Regions from separate parts of the Pseudomonas sp. 300 genome, predicted to be linked through region 1. Evidence: predicted binding sites of a transcription regulator. Region 1 holds the regulator's gene; the other holds the start of a gene.

The links. Region 1 encodes FliA, which starts transcription of late flagellar genes. Its sites were predicted from a motif close to CTAAAGTTTNNNNNNNNNNNGCCGNTAA; they were not measured.
Region 2: a site for FliA is predicted at 3,530-3,557, ahead of Q7W83_RS22110 (methyl-accepting chemotaxis protein). Genes of this name have one in related genera too.

Annotation. Positions count from the first base shown of each region.
Region 1 is NZ_JAVLRV010000002.1:2,743,922-2,748,490, forward strand. It holds gene Q7W83_RS18915 (protein phosphatase CheZ) at 1-535, opposite strand, end outside; gene Q7W83_RS18920 (chemotaxis response regulator CheY) at 558-929, opposite strand; gene fliA (RNA polymerase sigma factor FliA) at 1,097-1,837, opposite strand; gene fleN (flagellar synthesis regulator FleN) at 1,834-2,664, opposite strand; gene flhF (flagellar biosynthesis protein FlhF) at 2,781-4,109, opposite strand; gene flhA (flagellar biosynthesis protein FlhA) at 4,121-4,569, opposite strand, start outside.
Region 2 is NZ_JAVLRV010000002.1:3,398,999-3,403,567, reverse strand. It holds gene Q7W83_RS22120 (DUF2334 domain-containing protein) at 1-173, opposite strand, end outside; gene Q7W83_RS22115 (glycosyltransferase family 4 protein) at 166-1,287, opposite strand; gene Q7W83_RS22110 (methyl-accepting chemotaxis protein) at 1,508-3,397, opposite strand; gene Q7W83_RS22105 (helicase HerA-like domain-containing protein) at 3,572-4,569, shown strand, end outside.

The DNA.
Region 1 (4,569 bases):
TGAGGTCCTGGTAATCCTGAGCGAGCAGAATGTCGTTAAGGTTGCTCGACACTGCACGGTTATCCACGCTGCTGCGTGTCAGGAAACCGTCGACACGCCGTGCCAGTTCACGAAACTCCTCAGCCCCGACTTCGCGACGCATGAACCGCCCCCAGTCCGTGCTCAGCGCCTGGGCTTCATCGCTCAGGCTGTTGACCAACGGCGTGGAGTTTTCGACCAGATCCATGGTGCGGTTGGCTGCGGCCTCTGTCAGCTTGACAACGTAACCCAGACGCTCGGTGGCATCTGTGATCTGGGACACTTCCTCGGCTTGCGGCATGTGCGGGTCAATCTGGAAATTGACGATCGCGCTGTGCAGCTCGCGGGTGAGCTTGCCCACTTCCTGATACAGGCCGCGGTCACGGGTCTGGTTGAGCTCATGGATCAGTTGCACAGCGTCGCCGAACCTGCCTTTTTCAAGGCTTTCGACCAGTTCGACCGCGTGTTTTTTCAGGGTCGATTCAAAATCGCCCTGTGAAGATTCTTTGTGGTCCATAGCTCCCCCGTGGCGCAGTTTCTCAACCGATGCGTTCGAAAATCTTCTCGATTTTGTCTTTCAACGCCTGGGCCGTGAAGGGTTTGACCACATAGCCGTTTACGCCGGCCTGGGCCGCTTCGATGATCTGCTCGCGCTTGGCTTCAGCGGTCACCATCAGCACCGGCAGGTGCTTGAGCTTTTCATCGGCGCGCACATGACGCAGCAGATCGATACCGGTCATGCCAGGCATGTTCCAGTCCGTTACCAGAAAGTCGATGCTTCCGCTGTTGAGAACCGGAATGGCAGTAACGCCATCGTCGGCCTCGACCGTGTTGGTGAACCCAAGGTCACGCAACAGGTTTTTTATGATCCGCCGCATCGTTGAGAAGTCATCAACGATGAGGATTTTCATGTTCTTGTCCAATTCGACCTCCAAGCAGTCTTAAACGCCCCCAGCACCTGGACGCGCCATTTCAATCAATCCGGCAAAGCACTCAATGACTGTCTGGAGCACAACAGATCGAGACCGGCGCAGTTCAACACCACACCAGCCACGTTCGCAGTGTCCCCACACTGCCTTCAGCGCGCTCGCCACTCCCCCAAACGCCCCCGCAAACGGGCCGCGCACTGGCTGTGTAACTGGCTGACCCGAGATTCGCTGACCCCCAGGACCTCACCGATTTCCTTGAGATTCAACTCTTCGTCGTAGTACAGCGCCAACACCAGTCGCTCACGCTCCGGCAAATTGGCAATCGCGTCCGCCAGCGCCGCCTGGAAGCGTTCATCTTCCAGATCGCGTGACGGCTCGAGATGAGCACTCGCGCCATCCTCGTGCAGCCCTTCGTGTTCGCCGTCCTGCAACAGATCGTCGAAACTGAATAACCGGCTGCCCAGGGTGTCGTTCAAAATCCCGTAGTAATCGTCGAGACTCAATTGGAGTTCGGCCGCAACTTCGTGATCTTTAGCGTCACGGCCGGTTTTAGCTTCAATCGAGCGAATTGCGTCGCTGACCATGCGGGTATTGCGGTGGACCGAACGTGGCGCCCAGTCCCCTTTGCGCACTTCATCAAGCATGGCGCCGCGGATTCGAATGCCCGCGTACGTCTCGAAACTCGCGCCTTTGCTGGCGTCGTATTTGGTGGACACTTCAAGCAGGCCGATCATCCCGGCCTGAATCAGGTCTTCGACCTGGACGCTGGCGGGCAGTCGCGCCAGCAAGTGGTAGGCAATGCGTTTGACCAGTGGCGCGTAACGCTCGATCAGCTCGTACTGCGCGTCACGTGCCGACTTCTTGTAGAGGTTGTAACCGCTGGCGGTCATAGCACGGGTCCTGCCGTTTGTTGCACGAGGCGCTCGACGAAAAACTCCAGGTGCCCACGCGGGTTGGCGGGCAGCGGCCAGGTATCGACCTTTTGTGCGATGGCCTTGAAAGCCAGGGAACACTTGGAGCGCGGAAAGGCTTCATAGACCGCGCGCTGCTTCTGCACAGCCTTGCGCACGCTTTCGTCGTACGGCACCGCACCGACGTATTGTAAGGCGACGTCGAGGAAGCGGTCCGTGACCTTGGTCAACTTGGCGAACAGGTTGCGGCCTTCCTGCGGGCTCTGGGCCATGTTGGCCAGGACCCGGAAGCGGTTCATGCCGTAGTCGCGGTTGAGCAGTTTGATCAGGGCGTAGGCGTCGGTGATCGAGGTCGGCTCGTCGCAGACCACCAGCAAGACTTCTTGCGCGGCACGAACGAAACTGACTACCGAGTCACCAATCCCTGCAGCGGTGTCGATCACCAGCACGTCGAGGTTGTCGCCGATATCGCTGAAGGCCTGGATCAGACCGGCATGCTGAGCCGGGCTCAGATGCACCATGCTTTGAGTGCCGGACGCGGCCGGGACGATGCGGATTCCGCCGGGGCCTTGCAACAACACGTCGCGCAGCTCACAGCGGCCTTCAATGACGTCGGCCAGGGTACGTTTGGGTGTCAGTCCCAGCAGGACGTCAACGTTCGCCAGCCCCAGATCGGCGTCCAGCAGCATCACGCGCCGGCCGAGCTCAGCTAGAGCCAGGGACAAGTTCACTGACACGTTAGTCTTCCCGACGCCACCTTTGCCGCCGGTCACCGCGATCACCTGTACGGGATGCATGCTGCCCATGTTATTTCTTTACCTTGTCTTGCATAGACGGAGGCCACATTACTGGCTGCGCGTTCATCAACTGAACAATGCATGGCAGACCATCGATGTAGGTACAAAAACTGTTCATTAATACCTCAGCCAACCTGCTTGGTCGGGCTGTGGTAAATATCAGCGAACATGTCAGCCATGGCTTCTTCGCTGGGTTCTTCCTGCATTTGCACGCTGACGGCGCGGCTGACCAACTGATGACGACGCGGCAGATGCAAATCATCCGGAATACGCGGTCCATCGGTCAGGTAAGCCACCGGCAATTCATGACTGATTGCCAGGCTCAACACCTCACCCAGGCTTGCCGTTTCATCCAGTTTAGTCAGGATGCAGCCAGCGAGCCCGCAGCGCTTGTAACTGTGATACGCGGCGGTTAGAACCTGTTTCTGGCTGGTGGTTGCCAGAACCAGATAATTTTTTGATTTGATGCCACGGCCGGCCAGACTTTCGAGCTGCATGCGCAATGCCGGATCGCTGGCCTGAAGGCCCGCGGTATCGATCAGCACCACGCGCTTGCGCAGCAACGGATCCAGCGCCTGCACCAGGGACTGGCCCGGATCGACGTGGGTGACCGACACATTGAGGATCCGACCGAGCGTCTTGAGTTGTTCCTGAGCACCGATACGGTAGCTGTCCATGCTCACCAGCGCGATGTTCTGAGCGCCGTACTTGAGCACGTAACGGGCCGCAAGCTTGGCCAGCGTGGTGGTCTTGCCCATGCCCGCAGGGCCGACCATGGCAATCACGCCGCCCTCTTCCAGTGGCTCGACTTCCGGCGTGGCGATCATCCGCGCCAGGTGCGCCAGCAACATGCGCCAGGCCTGACGGGGCTCTTCGATGCCGGTAATCATTTCCAGCAGATCGCGGGACAACGGGCCGGACAAACCGATGCGCTGCAGGCGACGCCAAAGGTTGGCCTGGGCCGGACGGCTGCCTTGCAGCTGGTTCCAGGCCAAGGAGCCGAGTTGTACTTCCATCAGTTCGCGCAGGCTGTTGAGTTCGAAACGCATCGAATCGAACGCCCGCGGATCGACACCGCCGGAGGCTGGCGCGGGCGCCGGCGCTGCACGACGGGGTTCAGTGTAAGTCGGTTCGATCAGCGGTTCGGCGGCGGTGAGTGGCAGGCCGGCAAACAACTGGCGATTGGTGGACTTGTCGCTCTCGCCCTCGCTACGCAGGCTCAGTTCGGCCTGGGCGGTGACGATCCGCGACTGGGTCTTGCGCAGCTCGTCCTCGAGCTCCATGTTTGGAACACGTGGGGCCAGCGCCGACAGCTTGTAATCTAGAGCAGCCGTCAGCTCGACACCGCCGGCGATCCGGCGATTGCCAATGATGGCGGCATCAGCGCCCAGCTCATCACGAACCAGCTTCATGGCCTGACGCATATCGGCGGCGAAAAAACGCTTAACTTGCATAAACCACTACCTCAGCCGTTGGGCCCTACTGTCGCAACGATGGTCACTTGCTTGTTGTCAGGGATTTCCTGGTAAGCCAACACGTGCAAACCCGGGACTGCCAGTCGGCCGAATCGCGACAGCATCGCGCGAACCGGGCCGGCCACCAGCAGAATCACCGGTTGACCTTGCATTTCCTGACGCTGCGCCGCATCGATCAACGAGCGTTGCAGTTTTTCAGCCATGCTTGGCTCCAACAGAACACCCTCTTCCGAGCCTTGTCCTGCCTTCTGAAGACTATTGAGCAATATTTGTTCCAACCTTGGCTCCAGGGTGATAACTGGAAGCTCGGACTCAGTCCCTACAATGCTTTGGACGATTGCACGGGATACGCCGACGCGCACCGCGGCGACCAAAGCGGCAGTATCTTGACTCTTGGCGGCATTGTTGGCGATCGCCTCGGCGATGCTCCGAATGTCGC
Region 2 (4,569 bases), 660 kb from region 1:
GGGTGTGCCTCCAGATCGTTGTGTCTGTGGAAGTCCGGCACCACCAGCCAGGTCATCGGCACCTCGCCCAAGGCGTCGACGGCTTCGACAAAAGGTTGGTAATCGGCCCAGGTGTGCGGCGCGACGTCATGCAGCACGAGTAACAGGCTGGGCGCGGTCATGGGCTCAACCATTGGAGGCCAGCGGCCATTGGCTGCCGAGGACGGCGTGATAATGGCCCAACAGGCTGTTGACTACCGTGTCCCACGAGTAATGCCGTTCGACATGGAGGCGCGCCTGTTGGCCCAACGCGGCACTGCCCGAACTGAACAGTTCCCGTACCGCATTGGCCATCGCCGCCGGGTCGTTCGGCGTGCAAAGCAGTCCGCATTCCCTGTTGATGAGTTCCTCAAAGGCCCCGGCCGCCACGGCCACCACCGGAATGCTGCACGCCATGGCTTCGAGGATCACCAGGCCAAATGTTTCCTGATCGCCGGCATGCAGCAGCGCATCGGCACTGGCCATCAGTCTTGCGACTTGTGTCGCCGGACAGAACTCATCGACCACCGTCACGTTTTCCGGCACCACCGCCGGCATCGAAGAACCCACCAGCAGCAAGTGATAGCGGCGGCCCAGGCGCTTCATGCAGTCGAGCAACACCGGCAGGTTTTTTTCCTTGGAGCCGCGCCCGGCAAAAATCATCAGATGGGTATTTTCATCGATGCCCAATTCTGCGCGCAGGCCCGGGTCTCGGGCATCGGGATGGAAGGTGTGCAGGTCGACCCCCAGGGGTTGTACGAAAACGTTCTTCACCCCGAGGCTGATCAGTTTGTCGGCCATGATCCGGCTCGGCGCCAAGACCCGGTCGAAGTTGCCGTAGAGCTTTTTGACATACGCTTCGACGTTGGCTGTGACCCAATTGCCCATGCGATTGCTCACCAGCAGCGGCAAGTCCGAGTGATAGAAGCCGATCACGGGTACATCGAGTTGGCGCCGGGCATCCAGTGCCGCCCAGGCTGTGAGGTACGGGTCGCCGACTTCGATCAGATCGGGCTGCAAATCCTGCAGGACATTTCGCCAAGGAGCGAGACGGAGAGGGAAACGATAACCCTTGCCGAAGGGCAGGGCGGGGGCCGGAACCGTGTAAACGCCATCCTGTTCAGTCAGGTTGGAACCGGGAATCAACAGGCTGTGGCGAATGCCGGGCTTGACGCCCAGGCGACGGTGTTTTGCATCCAGATACGTGCGCACGCCACCGCTGGCAGGGGCGTAGAACATGGTTATGTCAGCGATATGCACGATGAACATCCCTCCGGTCCCGTGGCGCTCCCTCGGTTGACCTTTATGAAGGATAGATGTTCGGTTGGGGTTTTGTGGCGGGGATGTCGGCGAGGTTTTTGCGGTGTGTTACAGGCCGCCATCGCGGGCAAGCCCGCTCCCACAATGATTTTTGGTGGACACTAGTTATGTGTACGACTGAGATCACTGTGGGAGCGGGCTTGCCCGCGAAGGCGCCCGCAAGAGCGACTTAAATCCTGAAACTGCCTACCAACTGCTTGAGACGTGCCGCCTGCTGTTCCAGGTCCGAACACGCCCGCAACGTCGATTGCAGGTTTTCCACGCCTTCCTGGTTCAGCGTATTGATCTCGGTGATGTCGACATTGATCGACTCGACCACCGCCGTCTGTTCCTCGGTCGCCGTCGCCACGGACTGGTTCATCCCGTCAATCTCGCCAATACGCAACGTCACGCTGTTCAGGCGTTCGCCCGCTAGGTTGGCGATTTCCACGCTGTCCTGACTGTGGCGCTGGCTGTCGCTCATGGTGCTGACGGATTCGCGGGCGCCGACTTGCAGCTCCTCGATCATGGTCTGCACCTGCTGCGCCGATTCCTGCGTGCGGTGCGCCAGATTGCGCACCTCATCCGCCACCACGGCAAAACCACGCCCGGCTTCACCGGCACGGGCCGCTTCGATCGCGGCGTTGAGCGCCAGCAGGTTGGTTTGCTGGGAAATGCTGGTGATCACTTCGAGAATCTGCCCGATGTTCACGGTTTTGCTGTTCAGCGATTCGATGTTGGTACTCGAAGCGCTGAGCATGCTCGACAGTTGGTTCATCGCGACAATGCTGCGATCCACCACTTGTTGGCCGTCTTCGGCGAGACTGCGGGCATCGCTGGCCTGACTCGACGCCTGGGCGGCGTTGCGCGCGATTTCCTGCGCAGCGGCACCGAGCTGATTGATGGCGGCGGCGACGCTGCTGGTGCGCGAAGCTTGCTGGTCGGAGTTGTACATCGACGAGTTGGACGCGGCGACTACGCGCAGCGCCACTTCGTTGACCTGGCCGGTAGCCGAAGACACTTCGCGGATCGAGGTGTGGATGCGCTCCACGAAACGGTTGAACGCGGTGCCGAGCAAACCGAATTCATCGTTGTTCTGGATAGTCAGGCGTTTGGTCAGGTCGCCCTCACCATCGACGATATCGGCCATGGCGCGGGTCATGACATGCAGCGGCTGGATCAGGATGCGGATCAACATGCCCAGCAAGGCGATGATGATCGCGACCGCAATGACGGTCGCAACGACCGCCGAGGCGCGGAATTCGCTGAGCTTCGCGAAGGCTTTGTCTTTATCCACCGACAGACCGATGTACCAGTTGACGGAAGACAGGCCTTTGATGGGGGTGAAGGTGACGATGCGGGTTTTGCCATCGGCTTCGACTTCACTGAAGTCGCTGCTGATACGTGGCGTGTTTTTCGGATACGCCTCGGTCAGGGACTTCATCACCAGCGCTTTGTCCGGGTGCGCCAGGATCTTGCCGTCGGCGCTGACCAGAAACGCATAGCCCATGCCATCGAAGTCCAGCGCATTCAGGCTGTCGGCGATCACTTGCAGACTCAGGTCACCACCGACCACACCGATATTTTGACCGTCCTTGAGCACGCTGTTGACGATGGAAATGACCAGTTGGCCAGACGCCAGATCGATGTAGGGTTCGGTCAGTGCCGAGCCGCTGGTGCTTTGGGCACTTTTGTACCAAGGGCGGGCGCGCGGGTCATAACCGTCCGGCATTTTGCTGTCCGGGCGAATGATGAAGGTGCCATCCTTGTTGCCCAGATAAACGCCCATGAACGTCGACGCCATCGCCTTCTGCTCCAGCAACTTGGAGACGTTGCCGATTTCAGCGTTCAGCGCGACGTTCTGTGAGAGGTTTTCGATCAGCAGACTGCGGCCGGTCAGCCAGGTCTGAATATTGTTGGCCGTCACACTGCCCATTTCTTGCAGATAGTTGTCCAGGTCCTTGCGAATGGCGTTGCGCTGCAGATAGTCGTTGTACAGCGTGAACGAGGCGAACGCGGCAATGACGATGAGGGCGGCGGCAAGCAGGATTTTATGGCTGAAGCGCAGGTTTTTGTTCATGGCTTGGGGTTCCGCTAAGGTCTTAATGCCCAGGGCGTGCTTTTATAAAGAAGCGCACTGTGGGCGGTCATGAAAACAAGCTGATATTTCCGTCCTCTCCTTAGGGGGATTACCGAGGCTTTTCAGTCTTTTGTATCGGCCGCGCAGGATCAAAGATTAACCAAAGGTGACCAAATGCCTGATTCCTCTCAACTTGTTATCGGTGCCGATCTCGCGGGGCAACCGATCGCCCAGGCCATGCGTCTGGCGAATCGTCATGGACTGGTCGCGGGCGCAACGGGGACCGGCAAGACCGTCACCCTGCAAAAACTGGCCGAAGCGTTCAGTGATGCTGGCGTGGCCGTGTTTGCGGCGGATATCAAAGGTGACCTGTGTGGTCTTGGGGCGGCCGGCAACCCTCAAGGCAAAATTGCCGAGCGTATCGCCGGGATGCCCTGGCTGAATCACACGCCGCAGGCGTACCCGGTCACCTTGTGGGACATACAAGGTCAGTCCGGTCATCCATTGCGTACAACCTTGAGCGAAATGGGGCCGCTGTTGATTGGCGCCCTGCTGGAGTTGACCGACAGCCAGCAATCGGCGCTGTATGCCGCGTTCAAAGTCGCGGACCGCGAAGGCCTGTTGCTGCTGGACTTGAAGGATCTGAAGGCGCTGCTCAATCACCTGCGTGACCACCCCGAATCGCTGGGCGATGACGCCGCGTTGATGACCACGGGTTCCAGCCAGGCCCTGTTGCGTCGATTGGCGACCCTGGAGCAACAAGGCGCTGAAGCCTTGTTCGGCGAGCCCGCGCTGCAACTCGAAGACATTCTGCAACCCACCGCCGAGGGGCGTGGGCGCATTCACTTGCTCGATGCCAGTCGTCTGGTGCATGAGGCGCCGAAAGTCTATGCGACGTTCCTGCTGTGGCTGCTGGCTGAACTGTTCGAGCAACTGCCGGAGCGCGGCGATGCCGACAAACCGCTGCTGGCGCTGTTTTTCGACGAAGCGCATTTGTTGTTCGCCGATACGCCGAAGGCGTTGCAGGAGCGACTGGAGCAAGTCGTGCGGTTGATTCGCTCGAAAGGCGTGGGCGTGTATTTCGTCACCCAATCGCCGGGCGATTTGCCGGATGACGTGCTGGCGCAGCTCGGCCTGCGCATCCAGCATGGCTTGCGTGCGTTCACCGCCAA